One region of the Shewanella frigidimarina NCIMB 400 genome, then DNA from elsewhere that is predicted to be linked to it. Evidence: predicted binding sites of a transcription regulator. Region 1 holds the regulator's gene; each other region holds the start of a gene.
What was found. Region 1 encodes FliA, which starts transcription of late flagellar genes. Its sites were predicted from a motif close to CTAAAGNTNNNNNNNNNNNNGCCGATA; they were not measured.

Region 1 (6,437 bases):
TATTAACGGCAGCAGTGCGTATAGCGTTAAAACGTATGATAGTGCAAGAAATCTCAGGACCAGAACTCGAAATTCCTGTCATAACATTGGCACCAGAGTTGGAACAGATGTTGCATAAGTCTATGCAGGCGACTGGCGGTGAAGGACCTAATATTGAACCCGGTCTCGCAGAACGCATGCAGCAGTCATTATTAGACGCTGCACAGAAGCAAGAAATGGTAGGGCAACCAGCCATTTTATTGACATCGGGTATGCTTAGGTCAACGCTGTCAAGATTTGTTAAATACACTATTCCAAATTTACGAGTGATTTCTTATCAAGAAATTCCGGACGAGAAACAAATTAGAATTGTTTCTGCAGTAGGCCAATAGTGATAACGTCAGTTTATAGAGGTGCATAAGTGAAAATTAAACGATTTTTTGCCAAAGATATGCGCGCGGCATTGGCTCAAGTAAAAGAAACCTTGGGTTCTGACGCTGTCATTATGTCAAATAAAAAAGTCACAGGCGGAATCGAAATTGTCGCTGCTGTAGATTATGATGAACCTAAAGCTGCCATCGCATCACAAGCGCCGACAACTGGTTTTATGGATGTCAGTGATGATCGAGTGTCATTAGGCACTAAGCCTGCCATGAAAGCCCAATCAAAGGTGAACCCACCTCCTGAGGCTGATTCTTTACAAGCATTACTCCAAAAACAACATAATCGCATGACACAACAAATGTCTGTGAGCCAAGATGAACCAGATTTACCAGAATGGGCCCGCCAATTACAAGGGGCAAAATCTGCTAAACCAGCATCAACTTTTCAATCGCAAGCGGCACCAGAGCAAGTTAAAAAAACCAATAAAAATCAATCTGCTGATATGGATGCACTGCGCGAAGAAATGGCTTCATTGCGTAACTTATTGACCCATCAAGTTTCATCGTTGATGAAAGACCAAAAAAAGCGTACCGATCCTGTCGGCGCAATGTTAGAAAGTAAATTGATTGCAGCAGAGTTTTCTCCAGCAGTTGCTGCTAAACTAGCTGGGTTAAGTCAACACTACACTCCAGCAGATTTAGTAAGAGCTTTACCACAAAGTTTAGCCAATTTACTCGATAATCAAGGCGATGACATTGTCAAACGCGGTGGTGTTGTGGCGTTTGTTGGTCCAACTGGTGTCGGTAAAACAACTTCTTTAGCTAAGATAGCCGCTCGATTTGCCGCCCATCATGGCCCAGAACAGGTAGCATTGATTACCACTGACCATTATCGTATTGGTGCCTATGAGCAATTAGCGACTTATGGCAAAATAATGGGCTGTCCGGTTAAGCAAGCACATGATTTAACCGAATTAGAACAAATTTTATATCAATTTAGAAATCGTAAGTTAGTATTAATTGATACGGCAGGTATGGGGCAGCGTGATATGCGCTTATATCAGCAATTGGATAATTTAACAGCAAATAGTAGGATCCCAATACGGAGCTATTTAGTCTTATCAGCGACTGGCCAACGTCGTGTGTTACAAGATGCTGTAGAACATTTTAAACGAATTCCATTAGCCGGTGCGATTTTAACAAAGTTAGATGAATCGGTATCAATTGCAGGTGCATTGAGCGTATTGATTCAAAATGAGTTACCATTGAGCTATGTTACTGACGGTCAACGTGTTCCTGAGGACATGAAAGTGGCAGATACGTTAGAGTTGGCTAAGAAAGCTCTCGCGGCGTTAAATGAAACAGAACAACAATCGTCACAAGACACAGTGTGGTCTAATGACACAGCCTATGCATTTGAGTAAAGATATGACTCGGGATCAAGCAAGTGGTTTACGTATGATGAATCAACCAAATAACGATAAAGTTAAAGTAATTGCCGTATCCGGTGGTAAAGGCGGAGTGGGCAAAACCAGTGTGTCAATTAATACTGCGGTAGCACTAGCTGAAAAAGGCAAACGCGTATTAGTGCTTGATGCCGATTTAGGTTTAGCCAACGTCGATGTCATGCTTGGGATACGTGCTGAGAAAAATTTATCTCATGTTTTGTCTGGAGATGCCGAATTAGATGACATCATTGTACGCGGACCTAAAGGTATTGGTATTGTTCCTGCCACATCTGGTTCTCAAGCGATGGTTGAGTTATCGCCAGCACAACACGCTGGACTTATCCGTGCATTTAGTGAAATGCGTACTCAGTTCGACATTTTAATTGTAGACACTGCCGCGGGTATTTCAGACATGGTGCTGAGTTTTTCTCGTGCATCACAGGATGTATTGATTGTCGTTTGCGACGAACCAACATCAATTACTGATGCTTATGCGCTAATTAAAATATTAAGTCGTGAACATGGTGTGTTCCACTTCAAAATTGTGGCAAATATGGTTCGTAGTCTTCGAGAAGGTATGGAATTATTTGCTAAACTCAGTAAAGTGACTGATAGATTTTTAGATGTTGCTTTAGAATTAGTGGCAACAATACCATTTGATGAAAATTTACGTAAAGCTGTTCGTAAGCAAAAGTTAGTTGTTGAAGCGTATCCTAAGTCTCCTTCAGCTATTGCTTATCATGGATTAGCCAACAAAATTATGACTTGGCCAGTTCCACAACAGCCTGGTGGTCATTTAGAATTTTTTGTTGAACGTCTTGTACAACGTAAACCGATACAAGAAGGAAGAACGAGTGAATAAAGCCGCAGCGTATACTCAGTTCGATAACAAAACGTCTATTGTTGAACAGTATGCACCGTTGGTAAAAAGAATTGCTCATCATATGCTGGCAAGATTACCAGCATCGGTGCAACTTGATGATTTATTACAAGCAGGGATGATGGGGTTACTTGAGGCCTCTTCTAAATTTGATAATAGTAAAGGGGCTAAGTTTGAAACCTTTGCTGGCATCAGAATTCGTGGTGCAATGATTGATGAAATTCGCCGTGGTGACTGGGTTCCGCGCTCAGTTCATCGTAATAATCGTCTAGTAGCACATGCAATTGATGAATTGGGGCAACTGCTTGGAAGAGATGCCAACGATACAGAAATTGCTGAAAAACTTGATATGTCGCTCGATGAGTACCATCATATCTTAAATGATGTTTCTGTTGGTAAAATCATAGGCATAGAAGATCTTGGTGTTTCGCAAGATGTGTTAATCACAGATAACGAATCACCAGATGAAACCTTTGACTCGCTTGCTGAAATTCAATTCCAATCTGCATTGGTTGAAGCAATTAAGACATTGCCAGAAAGAGATGCATTAGTGTTGTCGTTATATTACGACGAAGCATTAAATTTAAAAGAAATCGGTGCCATCCTTGAAGTTAGCGAATCGCGAGTAAGCCAGATATTAAGTCAGGCAATGCTCAGATTAAAAGCGAAGCTCAAGCATTGGACACAAGAATAATAACTTATCTAGAGCAAACGAGTGTCAGCTCACCGGAGGAAACCTTGGACAAGAATATGAAGATTCTTATTGTTGACGATTTTTCAACAATGAGGCGTATCATTAAGAACTTGTTGCGAGATTTGGGATTTAATAATACCCAAGAAGCAGATGATGGCTCAACAGCCCTACCTATGTTACAAAAAGGCGATTTTGATTTTGTGGTAACAGACTGGAATATGCCTGGAATGCAAGGTATTGACTTACTTAGAGCAATCCGTGCAGATGATTCGTTAAAGCATTTACCTGTGCTAATGGTAACTGCAGAAGCTAAGCGTGAACAGATTATTGCTGCCGCGCAAGCCGGTGTAAATGGTTATGTAGTAAAACCTTTTACCGCAGCTACGTTAAAAGAAAAGTTAGATAAAATCTTTGAACGACTCGCATAAGCAAGGATAAGTCATGCAGGCATCAATATCGGGGTTAATCACCCTCGAACAGGCCCAAGAACTTGTTGAATTGCTTACCTTGAGTCAACAAGATAAAGCCGATGAAATGATCAGAGAGCTTGCTACGCCATTACAGCGTGAGCTTTTTGAAGAAGTCGGTAAGCTAACTCGACAACTCCATAGCGCACTAAAAGATTTTCAAGTTGATAACCGTTTATCTGAATTAGCTAATACTGAAATACCAGATGCTAAAGAAAGATTGAACTATGTTATCGACATGACAGAACAAGCTGCAAATAAAACTATGGATGCAGTTGAAGAATGTCTGCCTTTGGCCGATACCATCATTAGCAATATACAATCAGTGACGCCAATGTGGGATAAATTGATGCGTCGTGACATTGAAATGGGTGAGTTTAAGTCGCTTTGTCATGATGTTCAGCAGTTTATGTTACATAGTGAAAATGATTCTAATCGTCTTCGCGAGTTATTAAATGAAATTTTGATGGCGCAAGACTTCCAAGATTTGACGGGGCAGATGATCCGTCGAGTGATTGATTTGGTTCGTGAAGTAGAAAGTAATTTGGTCTCAATGCTAACGGTATTCGGTGATCATACTACCGAATCATCGCCAACTATAAACGAAAATAAAATAGAAGCAGAAGGTCCCATCATGCATGCTGAACTGCGTGAAGATGTGGTGACAGGTCAAGATGAAGTAGACGATCTGCTATCAAGTCTGGGTTTCTAATTAGGAGTCAATTTAATGTCTTTTGATGTTGATGAAGAGATACTCCAGGACTTTTTAATTGAAGCTGGCGAGATTTTAGAGCTTCTACAGGAGCAGCTAGTTGCTCTTGAAAATAATCCTGATGACAGTGATTTACTTAATGCTATTTTCCGTGGATTCCATACCGTTAAAGGTGGGGCTGGTTTTTTAAGTCTAAAACCGATGGTTGACGTATGTCATGAAGCAGAAAACACGTTCGATTTATTACGCACCGGTAAACGTGGCGTAAATGCAGAATTAATGGATATTATTTTGCAAGCGGTCGACGCCATTAATTCCATGTTTGCTCAAACTCAACAGGGAGAATCACAAGACCCTGCTGATTCTGCATTACTTGCTAAACTCAAATTATTAAGTTCGGGTGCACCATTACCTTCAGAAATGTCGGCGGATGAACCGGAACCAATTGAAAATATTGTTGAATTTAGTGAGCCTGAATACGTCGAAGATATCAGTATTCCATCAACGGAAATGTCTGACACTGGCAGTATTGATGACATTGATGAGTCAGAATTTGAAGCGTTGCTTGATGCCTTACATGGTCCGGGTAAAAGTCCTGTTGCAGCTAAACCTTCTGAAGTAAAAAAAGACAATATTGACTCAAAGCCTGCTACAACAATTGGTAGCGATGAAATTACTGATGATGAATTTGAAGCATTATTAGATGAATTACATGGCTCTGGTTCATTCGAAGCTAAAACCAAACCTGTTGCTCCATCTAAGCCCGCTGCAAAGCCTATTGTTGAACCCTTGGTTGATTCTGATGAAATCACAGACGATGAATTTGAACGTCTTTTAGATGAATTACATGGTAAAGGTACTGCGCCAGTCGCTAAATCGCAAACGCCTCCTCCAGCTCAACCTACTAAAGCCGTCGCACCTCCACAAGCAGCAAAAACGAGTCCAGCCCCTACAGCTAAACCAGTAGCGACATCAGCCCCGGCTGTTGCTTCAAAGGTTGAGCCAGTAAAAGATAAAACGCCTGCAAAAGCGGCGTCTGTCCCACAAGGCGAAACAACAGTTCGTGTTGATACTGCTCGTTTAGATCAAATCATGAATATGGTCGGTGAGTTAGTTTTAGTGCGTAACCGATTGGTTAGTTTAGGCATTAATCGTGAAGACGAAGAAATGTCCAAGGCGCTTGCAAACCTAGATTTGGTTACGGCTGATTTACAAGGTGCGGTGATGAAAACCCGCATGCAACCGATTAAGAAAGTTTTTGGTCGTTTCCCGCGTGTTGTTCGCGATTTAGCTCGTACCTTAAATAAAGAAATTGATTTAATCATGATTGGTGAAGACACCGATCTTGATAAAAACTTAGTTGAGGCATTAGCCGATCCTTTAGTCCACTTGGTTCGTAACTCAGTTGATCACGGTATCGAAATGCCGATTACTCGTGAAGCGAGTGGTAAATCTCGAACCGGTACAATTACCTTATCGGCTAGCCAAGAAGGCGACCATATCCTGCTTAAAATTGAGGATGATGGCGCGGGAATGGATCCTGAGAAACTAAAACAAATCGCGATAAGTCGTGGTGTGCTTGATGAAGATGCCGCCTCGAGAATGACCGATAACGAAGCTTATAACTTGATTTTTGCCCCAGGATTTTCAACCAAAGTTGAAATTTCAGATATTTCAGGACGTGGAGTGGGTATGGATGTGGTGAAAACCCGCATCAACCAACTAAACGGTACTGTTTATATTGATTCTATGAAAGGTAAGGGCACGGTTCTCGAAATTAAAGTGCCATTAACCTTGGCTATTATGCCGACATTGATGGTTGATGTGTCTAATCAAGTTTTTGCACTACCATTATCGAGTGTGAATGAAATCTT
Region 2 (6,437 bases), 1.9 Mb from region 1:
AGTGTTTGACTAGATACTTGACCTAAGCTCTCACCTGTTACTAACGCTTGAATACCGTATTTGTCAGCAATACGTGTCGCTGCACGCATCATTACACGTTTAAGTACCACACCCATTTGACCGTTATCAATACGCTCTAAAATCTCTTCAACCACGGGCTCGAATGGCACTGACACAAAACGTACTTTGTGAGACTCACCGTACTTTTTCCACAGGTGATACGCGACTTGCTTAACGCCAATTTCGTGCTGAGCGCCACCTAAATTAAAGAAACAGTAATGGGTACGAGCGCCTTTTTTAATAAACTGAAAACTCGACACACCAGAATCGAAACCACCCGAAATAAGTGACAACACATCTTCTTGTGTCGCCATAGGAAAACCGCCCAAACCTTGAATGCGACGTTCAACCATGTAAAGCTTATCTTGATTGATTTCAAGATTAACGGTTACGTCAGGGTCTTTAAGTTTTACCCCTAGCGCCTCAGTGTGTTGATTTAATCCACCACCGACATAACGCTCAACATCAATTGAATTAAAGTCATGATTACCAGAACGTTTTACGCGGACACAAAAAGTTTTACCGGCAATTTCATCACGGTATTTAGGCAAAGCTTGCTGATAAATATGATCGATCGAATCAAAACTGTACTCACTCACTTGCACCACATGAGCAATACCTGGAATACAAGCTAGTCGATCTGCAAAAACGTCACACAATTCAGGTTTATCGCTCGGTACTTGCACGATGATACGATCGTATAACCGTTGTACTTTTGCACCTTCATCCACATTTTTAAGCACATTACGTATATTAGTTTCAAGCATTTTGGTAAAGCGCATTCTTACCGACTTGCTCTTCATCATAATTTCAGGGTACAGCTTTACAATAAACTTCATGGGGCGTCCACAGGTATAACCATCACAATAGAACTACACTCGGTGTTACTCGGTAAAGAGATAGTAATACATTGATAATAAATAAAAAAACAGCAAAGCTCTGTCTACTCGGTTAGCTTAAGCCATCAAGCGCAGAGTAAAGCGTATGCAATAATTTGCGGATTATACCAAAGGATGCCTATTAACCAAACACATTCACTTTGTTTATCTGTGATTCGTCATAGCTCGAGACATAGTTGATAGTGTTCGGCTTGTGAATAGCGATAGTTAAAAGCCATTTTATGACTAAAAACCATATTGCTAGAACAAAAAAACGCAACCTCGTTAATCTACAGAGATTGCGCTTAACATTTGATGGCAAACTATTTAGTCACTATTATTTCATTCGACTCTTTAGCTTTACCTTGCTCGATAGAGATTTCTACACGACGGTTCCGAGCTTGATTTTCATTGGAATCATTGGCGACTAATGGTCGGTTAGATGCCTCTCCAACTACTTTCATCCTGGATTCATCAAAACCAGAGACTCTTCTTAACTCATGAGCCACAGCAACAGCTCTTTGACTTGAAAGTTCCCAGTTTGAGCTGTAAAGCTCATTATTGATATCTGCACCATCAGTGTGACCTGACACAGTAATAATGCCGGGGACATCTTTTAATAACTCACCAATAGAGCGCACAATCGGTTTGAACTTAGGTTGTAAAAAACCTGATCCAGAAGCAAACGAGCCTTTCTCACGAATACGAATAATAATTTGTTGGCCTAAAGATTCAATTTCAATGGCACCATCAACAATTTCTTCATTGAGTTTTTCAGCCATTTTTTTAACTTGATCATTAATGTTTTCTTGCGAAGAGGCTGCGTCTTTTTTAACAGCTTCAGCTTCTTGTTGCGCTGTTGCGGCTGCATTGCCACCACGTTGCTCACCGCTTTGCTTTTGAGTACCACCAGCACTGTCTTCTTCACCCGCCTGATATTCTATCGTCGGCTGAGTCATTTCATTGGTTTGTTGATTAATGATCTCAATGGGCGTGGGATCGGGGCGACCAGGGCGGAATTCAAGCGCAATAACAGACGTCCCCTTAGGAATGTCTTTCACTTCAACTTTATTTTGCACCCCGAACGCATACTTCATAGAGCCAGCAATTTGTTTAAACTTCATCACGTCCATTTCAGAGAACGCTAGCAACAACACGAAGAAACACATCAGCAACGACATTAAGTCTGCAAATGTGGCCAGCCACATAGGGGCGCCAGCGGGTGGACAATCACACTTGGCCTTAGCCATGAGTTACTCTCCGTCCGTTGTATCAATTTTTCGCAGACTTTCAGCTAAATAATTCTTCAAAAATCCTTCAATAACTCGTGGGTTCTGCCCATCTTGAATCGCTAAAACCGCATCCATAATTAAATTACGATTAAGCAATTCTTCGTTCATTCGTAATGATAATTTATCCGCCATCGGGATGGCGATCATGTTGGCAATCACCGCACCATAGAGAGTCGTTAACAATGCCACTGCCATTGAAGGGCCAATGGATTTGGGGTCATCCATGTTAGATAGCATCGCCACTAAACCAACCAAAGTACCAATCATGCCCATTGCAGGTGCCACATCGCCCATGGCTTTAAAAATACCCACCCCGGTTTTGTGACGCTCTTCAGTTAATGCAATGTCTTTTTCTAATGCGTTGCGCACCACATCACCGTCATGGCCATCAACTAACATATCAACGGCTTTTTGCATAAAGGTGTTGGTAATAACCGCTTCTTCTAATGCTAAAAAACCGCCTTTACGGGCAGCATCAGCCATGGTGACAGCTTGTTCTATCAAGTCTTCAGGTTTATCTAATTTAAACATGAAGGCTTTCATACCAATCTTTATTGCACCTAAAAATTGCTTTAGGTTAAATTTCATCATCACCACAAATAAAGAGCCTGCCACAACAATCAAAATTGACGGTACATCGATAAATAATCCGATACCACCACTGGTGATCATTGCACCAATAATAAATGCAAAAGCACCGATAATACCTATTAGGGTAGCTAAATCCACAACCTCTCCTCAATCGCAGTCATTACGCTGCTTATTTGTGCTACTTCCACCGTGCTGTTAGCGCACGTTATACGACCCGAATAATCCGTCAGCATTTTGTGTTGATAACAATGCCCATCGTTATGTATTACAGCAAAAGTTTCAATACTATTTTTCGCTAGTAATGTTAAATCATGACTTGTTATCGGACAAACTTGGCTCAAGTTTAGCTTGTTTTTGTACATTCTAAACAAAATTCAATAACAAAGCGTGCTGTTGAGCAAATAACCAGCGACTGTATTTGACCGATACGCTGGGCTGATATACCTTGTCACACGCTGAATGAAAGGAATATAACTCGTGGCTAAAAAACCTGAAAATCTCAGTTTTGAACAATCATTAACTGAACTTGAAACCATTGTTGCTCATTTGGAGCAAGGTGAAGTGTCGCTGGATGATGCACTTAAACAGTTTGAGCGCGGCATTAAGTTAGTTCGTCAAAGCCAAGCCAAACTTGAGCAAGCACAGCAAAAAGTCTCTATCTTATTAAATGAAGATGATGCCGAATTAGCGTCGTTCACTGTAGAAAGTGAATAATCGTCAACATAGTGTGTATTGAATAATAGGTATTGATACGTGTTAGCTGAAGCAATAACAACATACCAAAATCGCGTTAATGGAATTCTTAACCAACATTTAACGCTGCTCGATGACGCTGCACCAGATTTAAAAGCAGCGATGCTGCATGGCGCGCTATTGGGCGGGAAACGCATAAGACCATTTTTGGTCTACAGTGTAGGTGACATGTTAGGCGTTAACATTAATGCACTTGATAAAGCCGCTGCTGCCATTGAGTGTATTCATGCCTATTCGTTAATACACGATGACTTACCGGCAATGGATAACGATGCTCTTCGTCGTGGCCAACCTACTGTGCATATTGCATTTGACGAAGCCACCGCTATTTTAGCCGGTGATGCATTGCAAACATTGGCTTTTGAAATTATCACAGCCCCTTGTAATGACTTACATCCGAAGCAACAACTGGCGATGGTCAGAGTACTCGCGAAAGCATCAGGCTATCAGGGTATGTGCGGTGGGCAAGCGATTGATTTGAGTGCTACAGATCACAGTATAAATTTAGACCGATTAACCGAATTACATAATAAAAAAACCGGAGCGTTAATCAGTTGTGCGGTTGAGCTTGCCTTAATTGCTGCTGACGTACCCGATGAGCATTACAAATTAATGATGAAATATGCCCATACGCTTGGGCTAGCTTTTCAAGTGCAAGATGATATTTTAGATATTACCGCTAGCACCGAAGAGCTAGGCAAACCACAAGGCAGCGATCAGCAATCGAATAAAAGCACTTTCCCGAAACTATTAGGTCTCGATGGTGCCAAAGCCTGTGCAGAACAACTAATACAAGATGCACTATCAGCGCTGACTAAATTACCATACAATAGCCAGTTAATTGCAGACTTCGCCCACTACATTATTGAGCGAAGATTATAATAAAGAGTCAGACAATCTCGCTATGAGCTTCGATATTTCTAAATTTCCAGTACTAGCGAAAGCTAATACACCAGAAGAATTAAGGAAGTTACCTCAAGGTTTACTTCCACAAGTGTCTGATGAACTCAGACAGTTCTTACTTCAGTCTGTTGCTATTTCTAGCGGACATTTTGCTTCTGGCCTAGGCACAGTTGAATTAACTGTGGCACTTCATTATGTCTACAATACCCCTTTTGATCAGTTAGTTTGGGATGTAGGGCATCAAGCTTATCCACATAAAATCCTTACCGATCGTCGTGAACAGATGCACACCATTCGACAAAAGAATGGCTTACATCCTTTCCCATGGCGTGAAGAAAGCCCATACGATACGTTTAGCGTGGGTCACTCTGGTACCTCTGTTAGTGCCGCATTAGGCATGGCGATTGCGGCAGGGAAAGAAGGTGTTGGTCGAAAAGTGGTTGCTGTGATTGGTGATGGTGCCATGACAGGGGGAATGGTATTTGAAGCCCTCAATCATGCTGGCGACTTGCACAATGATATGCTCGTGGTACTGAATGACAATGAAATGTCGATTTCTGAAAATGTTGGCGCACTGAATAATCATTTGGCGCAACTGATGTCAGGTCGTTTTTATACCACCATTCGAGAAAACAGTAAAAAGGTCCTTAAAGGGATGCCTGTCATTAAAGAAATGGCTAAGCGTACTGAAGAACACCTTAAAGGCATGGTTGTACCTGCAACGCTTTTTGAAGAGTTAGGGTTTAATTATATTGGCCCAATAGATGGCCATGATGTTGATTCGCTCGTTGAAACCATGCGTAATATGCGCAACCTCAAGGGTCCACAGATACTGCATATCATGACCAAAAAAGGTCGTGGTTACGAACCTGCTGAAAAAGATCCTATCGGTTGGCACGCGGTGCCTAAGTTTGATCCCAGCCAGTTTAAGAAACCGACAACTAAACCAGGTTTGCCTACGTTTTCACAAGTATTTGGTAAATGGTTATGCGACATGGCCGCAACAGACGACAAGTTAGTCGCTATTACGCCCGCTATGCGTGAAGGCTCAGGTATGGTTGAATTTTCACAACGATTCCCAAGCCAATATTTTGATGCTGCCATTGCCGAACAGCATGCAGTTACATTAGCAGCAGGTTTTGCCTGTGCAGGACTAAAGCCTGTAGTCGCTATTTATTCAACTTTTTTACAGCGCGGATACGATCAACTTATCCATGATGTGGCTTTACAACGTTTACCAGTATTATTCGCCATTGACCGTGGTGGCATTGTTGGTGCAGATGGCCCAACTCATCAAGGTGCATTCGATTTAAGCTTTATGCGCTGTATTCCGAATATGATTATTATGGCGCCATCAGATGAAAATGAATGTCGCCAAATGCTCTATACCGGTTATTGCTATCAAGATGGGCCGACTGCAGTACGTTACCCTCGTGGTTTTGCTACAGGGGCAGAACAAATTGACACCATGACGATGATACCCATTGGTAAAGGGGTGTTAACCCGTCAAGGTCAAAAAATTGCCATTGTAAACTTTGGTACCACACTAGAGGCTGCTACCGATGCAGCTGAAAAACTGGATGCAACCATTGCCGATATGCGCTTTGTTAAGCCACTAGATTTAGGCTTGCTTGAACAACTTGCCAATAGCCATGATGTTATCGTTACCGTTGAAGAAAACGCGATTATGGGCGGTGCAGGCTCAGGAGTGATTGAAGCATTACACAAAATGCGGATTGTGAAACCTGTGTTACAGATTGGTTTACCTGATGAGTTTATTAAACACGGTGCACCTGATGAAATCACCGCAGAGTTGCAACTTGATGCCCAGGGTATTTTGGCGCAAATCCAAGCCTTTATGGCTTAATATTTAGCTATTCCTACTAGCAGATGATCAAAAAAGGACTGAAAATTCAGTCCTTTTTTGTGGCTAACGTTCTAGTTATCATAGTGTCGATAA
Region 3 (6,437 bases), 670 kb from region 1:
AATCGTGGGGAGATTGCCAGCCAAACCAAGCCCTTAATACACGTTGCACTGGACCTGCATAATCAAGCATATCGGTATAAACATACGCCACAATGTAGGCTGGCATCGCTAATGGAAGAAGGAGTAACCATTGAAAATAACGGCGAAAGGGAAAATCACAACGGGCAATTAACCAAGCAGCTGGAATCGCTAAAACCAGTGTTCCAAGTCCAACCAACAACATGAGCAATAAACTATTGGCGATGTATGTCGGTAATACTGTATTGAATAAATGGCTAAATACAGCTTGATCAGGAAGAGTGGACTGCACAATTAAGGCAATCAGTGGCAAGATTAATATTGCCGTAATAATATAACCAGCAAGCGACCAGCTTCTGGTTAAACCTAAAATCATAAATAATACCGAGTTAACTCAACGCACTATCGATAAATCTGTAAATCATATCGATAATGCGCTGATAATATTTAAACGAGCTTCAGTTAAAGATCAAATTTCACTTCATCAAGCAATTTTACAGCAGCTTGATGGTGTTCAGCCAACTTATAGATAGGCAAACTATCGGCTTTAAAATCACCCCATGACGCCACTAATTCAGACGGTGCTACATCAGCTTTTACCGGATATTCCATATTAACTTCAGCATACATTTTCTGCGCAACGTTTGAAGTAAGAAATTCCATGAGCTTAATCGCGTTATCTTTATGCGGTGAATGTTTGGCTAATGCCATACCTGATACGTTTACATGAGCACCACGGTTATGTTGATTAGGGAAGTTAATTTCAACCGCTTCTGCCCAGCTTTTCTGATTTTTATCCATCAGCATGTTGCCATAGTAGTAGCTGTTACCGATAGCAATGTCACACATGCCCTCTTTAACTGCTAACACTTGATCACGATCATTACCTTGAGGCTTACGGGCTAGATTGGCTTTTACCCCTTCTAACCAGGTTTTAGTTTTCGCCTCACCGTCATGAGCAATCATCGACGCCACTAATGCGACGTTATAAGGGTGTTTGCCACTGCGAGTACAAATTTTACCTTTGTATTCTGCTGAGGCTAAGTCTTCGTAATCGATGTCAATTTTACCGCTACGATCTTTAGAAGAATACAGGTTACGAACGCGCATTGTCAGCGCATACCAATTGTTCTGTTGTGACCGATATTGAGCTGGAATATTACTATCAATCACCGCACTGTCGACGGGAGAAATAAGATCCTTTTCCACTAATTCCATTAAGCGAGAGAAATCAGATGTTAATACCACGTCTGCGGGAGATAGGCGGCCTTCGCGCACCATACGTTCTGCGATACCATCTTTAGCAAAAACAACATTTACGTCGACACCACTTTGTTCGGTAAACTTTTCTAGAATAGGCTCAATCAGGAAAGCTTGGCGGTAAGAATAAACCGTTAATGCCTCTGCGGCACTCACAGAAGAAGCAACACAAGCCAACCCTAATAATGCGACACTTTTTAACAATTTCATTAATCAACTCTCCCTAACTGAATCAATATTCCGCCACAACCGGCGTAATTGATAATGGTTATCAATTGCAATAGAGTAAGTGATCATACCAAAAGGAGCAAGCGCTGTTTCACTCTCAACAGTTAAGTTGCCAAAGCTAAAACATCAAATCGTCATGCTGTATGGCAATATGGCAAGCTTAAGCCACTATCATGGAACTATAGATTGACCAAAGTGTTACCAGTATTTTTCGACCGTAATTTGCCCTGGCGCTCGTCGAAGATTTTTTGCTAAGCCTTTTTCAACCAAAGCGGTTTGCGCATCACTTATCATTCCAGGGTTACCACAAATCATCACTTGAGAATGTTCTGCATTAATCCCTAAGCCTGCTTTCTGTTCAATTAATCCGCTGCTAATACCATCAGGAATGCGACATGATAAGCCTTCGGGATAATCTTCACGGGTCACAATTGGAATAAACACAAACTGAAGAGGATGTTGGCTAATAAACTGTTTAATCGTTTCTAAATAAGCTAAATCTTCACCAAGCCTTACACCATAAACTAACACGACTTTTTCAAAGCGTTGCCATGGCTCATCGGTTGCAAGCATAGAGATAAATGGACCCACTGCAGTGCCTGTCGCTAACAGCCATAAGTGCTTGCCTTGCAATGCCCCTTTAGGCACTTCATCTAAAGTCATAAAACCGGTCGCTTTAGGCGTGACTTGAATGGTATCACCAGGGCTTAATGCTTTTAGATCTGGCGATAACTGACCATCCTCTACCGCAACAGCCAGCACTTCGACATAATCAGTCCCTGGTGGATTGACAAGCGAATACGCCCGCGCGACACGTTTATCATCACGCATTTGGCTAAGCTTAATAAACTGACCTGCGATAAAAGGTTCGACATCGGCTTTGATACGCAACGAGAATAATTTATCATTCCAATCAATGCGTTTTAGCACGGTACCGGTAATCCACATGACTTTGTTCCTTTTAGACTGGCCTATGTATCTACTATAATACCAATCTATACAGATATTTGCTTAATTAAAAGCCTTCCAGATTTATATCTATAGCGAATAATCTAACGCTATTAATTCGCTTAAAAAGAACAGAGCTAAGTTTACGTAGTTGATGAATCTTGCTTTGCTGAATTAGCATCTAGGCGGTCTTGCTGAAACTGAGCAAGTTTTTGTTGTATGAGTTCATAGGTTTGATCAACACCAGCAGCAATATCACCGTCTAAGACTTTTAGCCCAGATAAGATATCGCTAGCCTCTTTAAAACCTTGATCAATAGCATCGCCAATTTTCACCATAAAACTGCTAACTTGCTCATCAAATCCCATGGATTTATTTTGTTGCTGATGTGTCGAGAAAAAATTTGTGGCAAAGCTGACAATACGATCGGCAGTCGCTTCAGGAGAGTAATCCACTCCACTTTCAATACTCTTTTGGACTGAGTTCTCCCCTAGCGTTGGCGCAAGCTCTTCATTAATGGCTTCAATCGCGGCACGATAAAGTAATGCCATAGACTTATCACCCGCAGCAATACTGACCTCTTCTTGCGCCGCTAAAATCGAATTATTCATCATTTGTCGACTTAGCTGATTGCTGGTTAACTTAGACTCAACCGGCGTATTTTTTTCAGCTTGGTGGGTTGATGAAGTTTGCGGTGTATTGACTGTTTTATTGTCACGCAGTGGACTCGCATTACTGCTATTTGATTGTTTAATTTCCATGATATTAGCTCACATACAATGACCGATAGCTTAATTATCGACCAAAATACACATTTCTAAAGCCATACATTAAAACAATTAAGAAAAATTTATTTATATTACGTTTACTAAAGAATAGCTTGTTGATTAACATCATCAATTTAACTTGCCCAAATGAACATCTGCTAATATGGTAATCAGATTAAAAGCCAGATAGGAATAACAACATGCCGCAACAACATTGGTTTATGTGGGGAATAGATATTTTTTCCGGTCTTTTCTTAGTGTTATTTTGGTTATTATTGATCGCTGTAATTTACATGTTTATCGCTGACAAACTGCAAACAAAACAAGCCATACGACACAACTATCCTGTTATCGGTCGTTTTCGATATATATTTGAAAAACAAGGTGAGTTTTTTAGACAATACTTTTTTTCTCAAGATCGCGAAGAACTGCCGTTTAATCGAGCCGAACGCAGTTGGGTATATCGCGCAGCTAAAAATGTTGACCGAACAATTGCGTTTGGGTCGACACAAGTTCTGGATAAACCGGGCGCGGTAATGTTCATGAACTCAGCATTCCCCGTCAGTGATCATGACACTCACCAAACCATCGCAGTAACCATTGGTCCTGAATGTAAACACCCTTACACAACTGATAAAATTTGCCATATCTCGGCAATGAGCTTTGGAGCCTTGTCTCGTCCAGCCGTTACAGCACTATCCCATGGCGCAGCAAAAGCAGGTTGTTGGCTCAATACTGGTGAGGGTGGGTTAAGCCCTTATCATCTCAAAGGACATTGTGATTTAGTTTTTCAGATAGGTACCGCTAAATACGGAGTGCGTAACGAGCATGGTCATTTAGATCCACAAAAGCTGACCGATATTGCCGCTCATTCTGAAGTAAAAATGTTTGAAATTAAATTAAGCCAAGGTGCGAAGCCTGGAAAAGGAGGCATTTTACCGGCGATAAAAGTCACCGAAGAAATAGCAACCATTCGCGGTATTCCAGCAGGGCAAGACTCCATAAGCCCCAATGGCCATATTGAATTACATAATGTTGCTGACATTATCGATATGATCAATCAAGTAAGAGATATCACCGGAAAACCAACCGGTATTAAAGCGGTATTAGGTGATATGTCTTGGGTTACTGAATTCCTCGATGAAATTGAACGTCGTGGTATTGAATATGCGCCAGACTTTTTTACCTTAGACAGTTCCGATGGTGGTACGGGCGCAGCCCCCCAAGCTTTAATGGATAATGTCGGCTTACCACTGCGCCAAAGTTTACCGTTACTGGTTGATTTACTGAATGAACGCAGCTTTAAACAACGCATTAAGGTTATTGCGACCGGTAAAATGATCATGCCGTCATACGTGGCATGGGCATTAGCCACTGGCGCCGACTTTATCGCCTCAGCTCGCGGAAACATGTTTGCCTTAGGTTGTATTCAATCGCTACAGTGCAACCGAGACACCTGCCCAACCGGTATAACCACTCATAATATACGATTGCAAAAAGGCTTAGATCCAAAAGATAAATCTGCACGAGTCGCAAACTACAATCATTTCTTACATTACGATTTAACCATGATCGCACATTCATGTGGTGTAACCGACCCGAGATACTTAACCCGCCATCATGCCCGAATAGTACAATCCACAGGTGTAGCTGTAACTCTCGATAAACATTACCGACACATGCAATAAAGTAGACCATCAATCACAGTAAATAACAGGGGCCCCTAGCGGATTACTTTGCCGAAGTTAAGAAAACGTGTACAATATACTTTGATATCGATCACAGTAAGTAGCCTTAATGTGATTTTAAAGAGGCACCAATTCAGAGGATTTCGCGTTGAACATAAAAACGAATGCAGTAGATCTAAATGTCAAAAGCTTAAGTTTAAGCTGTAAAAACTGTAATCGAATGACAGAAATCGAAGGTGAATTTGTGTGTTTTGAACAAGGTAGAATTAAGCGCTTAACACTAGATCCGTCTCCAGCAGCACTCATAAAAATGGTGTGTATTGGTTGGCAGAAAAAGTAAGCTTTTGATAATTAGTAGCAGCACTCGTCACAACTGAATCAACTCAATATAATTCCTATCTTCTTCCAAGTATTTGATAACATAAACCAGCCAAATAATAGCGGTTAAAATCAATTGAACATTTCAAAATAATCCGTTGATATCACTTTATCTACAAATTATGCAAATCTATGACCCAGCATGAGTTAATTAAACCGATTTAAACTAGAAAAGAATGTTCTGCGGACCATCACTTTATTTAATAATATTTTTATCGAGGTCGTTGTTCATAGACTTAGCTAAAGTGAGCCCACGAGTTGTTACCCTTAAGCCAGCACACAAGTCGTTATAAACAATGTTAATAGCATCATCAGACATGCTACGTGTTTTAAGCATTGCCATAATAGCAAACCAATCAGTTGTCACTTGATGTCGGGTGCCTTCTAGCGCCGCAATTAACGCAATATTATGCACAAGTCACCTCCATACACGAATTCGCACCTTTAATAAAATCCAATTGATTGAAAAATATAGTTATCCGGAATAAATAACCCACAAGTTAGGCTATAGATTAACTGCGTTGATCACTGTCGTCAAAAAATTCATTAGCCTTAAATATAACCAGACGATTTAAACACCATTCAGCGCTGTTAAAGTAGTCAGATATTGAACTTTTACGCTATAAATAGGTTCTTATTTGTACCGATGACGGTATTTTATCCGACAACATCAGGTAGCAATATTCATTGTTTAACCCTTACCCATTCGCCAAATCTTTCTGTTCATGTTGAATATGCCAAAGCCGAGCATAAAGCCCTTGTTGAGCTAACAAACTGGCATGTGTTCCATGCTCAACAATCTTACCTTTACTCAATACGACTATTTGGTCTGCATCAATAATGGTCGATAAACGATGGGCTACCACTAAACTTGTATGACCTTTTGCTGCATCTCGCAAAGCACTCAAAATGGCTTGCTCAGAGCGTGAATCTAATGACGATGTGGCTTCATCAAACACTAAAATAGGTGCACCTTTCAACACCGCTCTAGCAATAGCAACACGTTGCTTTTCGCCGCCAGAGAGCTTTAATCCTCGCTCACCGACCTTGGTATTACCTTTATCTGGCAATGATTCAATAAAGTCGCTCAAATGAGCCAACTTAATCGCCGCGATAATCTCATCGTGAGTCGCATCTGAGCGACCATACC

Region 2: pomA (flagellar motor protein PomA) is a predicted target of FliA. The motif match lies at 3,142-3,168, and genes of this name have one in related genera.
Region 3: SFRI_RS03245 (DUF5610 domain-containing protein) is a predicted target of FliA. The motif match lies at 3,251-3,277, and genes of this name have one in related genera.

The regions. Positions count from the first base shown of each region.
Region 1 is NC_008345.1:1,407,040-1,413,476, forward strand. It holds gene flhA (flagellar biosynthesis protein FlhA) at 1-371, shown strand, start outside; gene flhF (flagellar biosynthesis GTPase FlhF) at 401-1,786, shown strand; gene SFRI_RS06175 (MinD/ParA family protein) at 1,791-2,672, shown strand; gene SFRI_RS06180 (RNA polymerase sigma factor FliA) at 2,665-3,384, shown strand; gene cheY (chemotaxis response regulator CheY) at 3,429-3,812, shown strand; gene SFRI_RS06190 (protein phosphatase CheZ) at 3,826-4,563, shown strand; gene SFRI_RS06195 (chemotaxis protein CheA) at 4,579-6,437, shown strand, end outside.
Region 2 is NC_008345.1:3,350,424-3,356,860, forward strand. It holds gene thiI (tRNA uracil 4-sulfurtransferase ThiI) at 1-899, opposite strand, end outside; gene SFRI_RS14415 (flagellar motor protein MotB) at 1,262-2,188, opposite strand; gene pomA (flagellar motor protein PomA) at 2,192-2,959, opposite strand; gene xseB (exodeoxyribonuclease VII small subunit) at 3,299-3,535, shown strand; gene ispA ((2E,6E)-farnesyl diphosphate synthase) at 3,575-4,456, shown strand; gene dxs (1-deoxy-D-xylulose-5-phosphate synthase) at 4,479-6,344, shown strand.
Region 3 is NC_008345.1:735,004-741,440, reverse strand. It holds gene SFRI_RS03260 (ABC transporter permease) at 1-394, opposite strand, end outside; gene SFRI_RS03255 (Fe(3+) ABC transporter substrate-binding protein) at 481-1,488, opposite strand; gene SFRI_RS03250 (ferredoxin--NADP reductase) at 1,705-2,454, opposite strand; gene SFRI_RS03245 (DUF5610 domain-containing protein) at 2,598-3,215, opposite strand; gene SFRI_RS03240 (FMN-binding glutamate synthase family protein) at 3,422-4,909, shown strand; gene SFRI_RS03235 (hypothetical protein) at 5,058-5,249, shown strand; gene SFRI_RS03230 (hypothetical protein) at 5,484-5,702, opposite strand; gene SFRI_RS03225 (ABCB family ABC transporter ATP-binding protein/permease) at 5,986-6,437, opposite strand, start outside.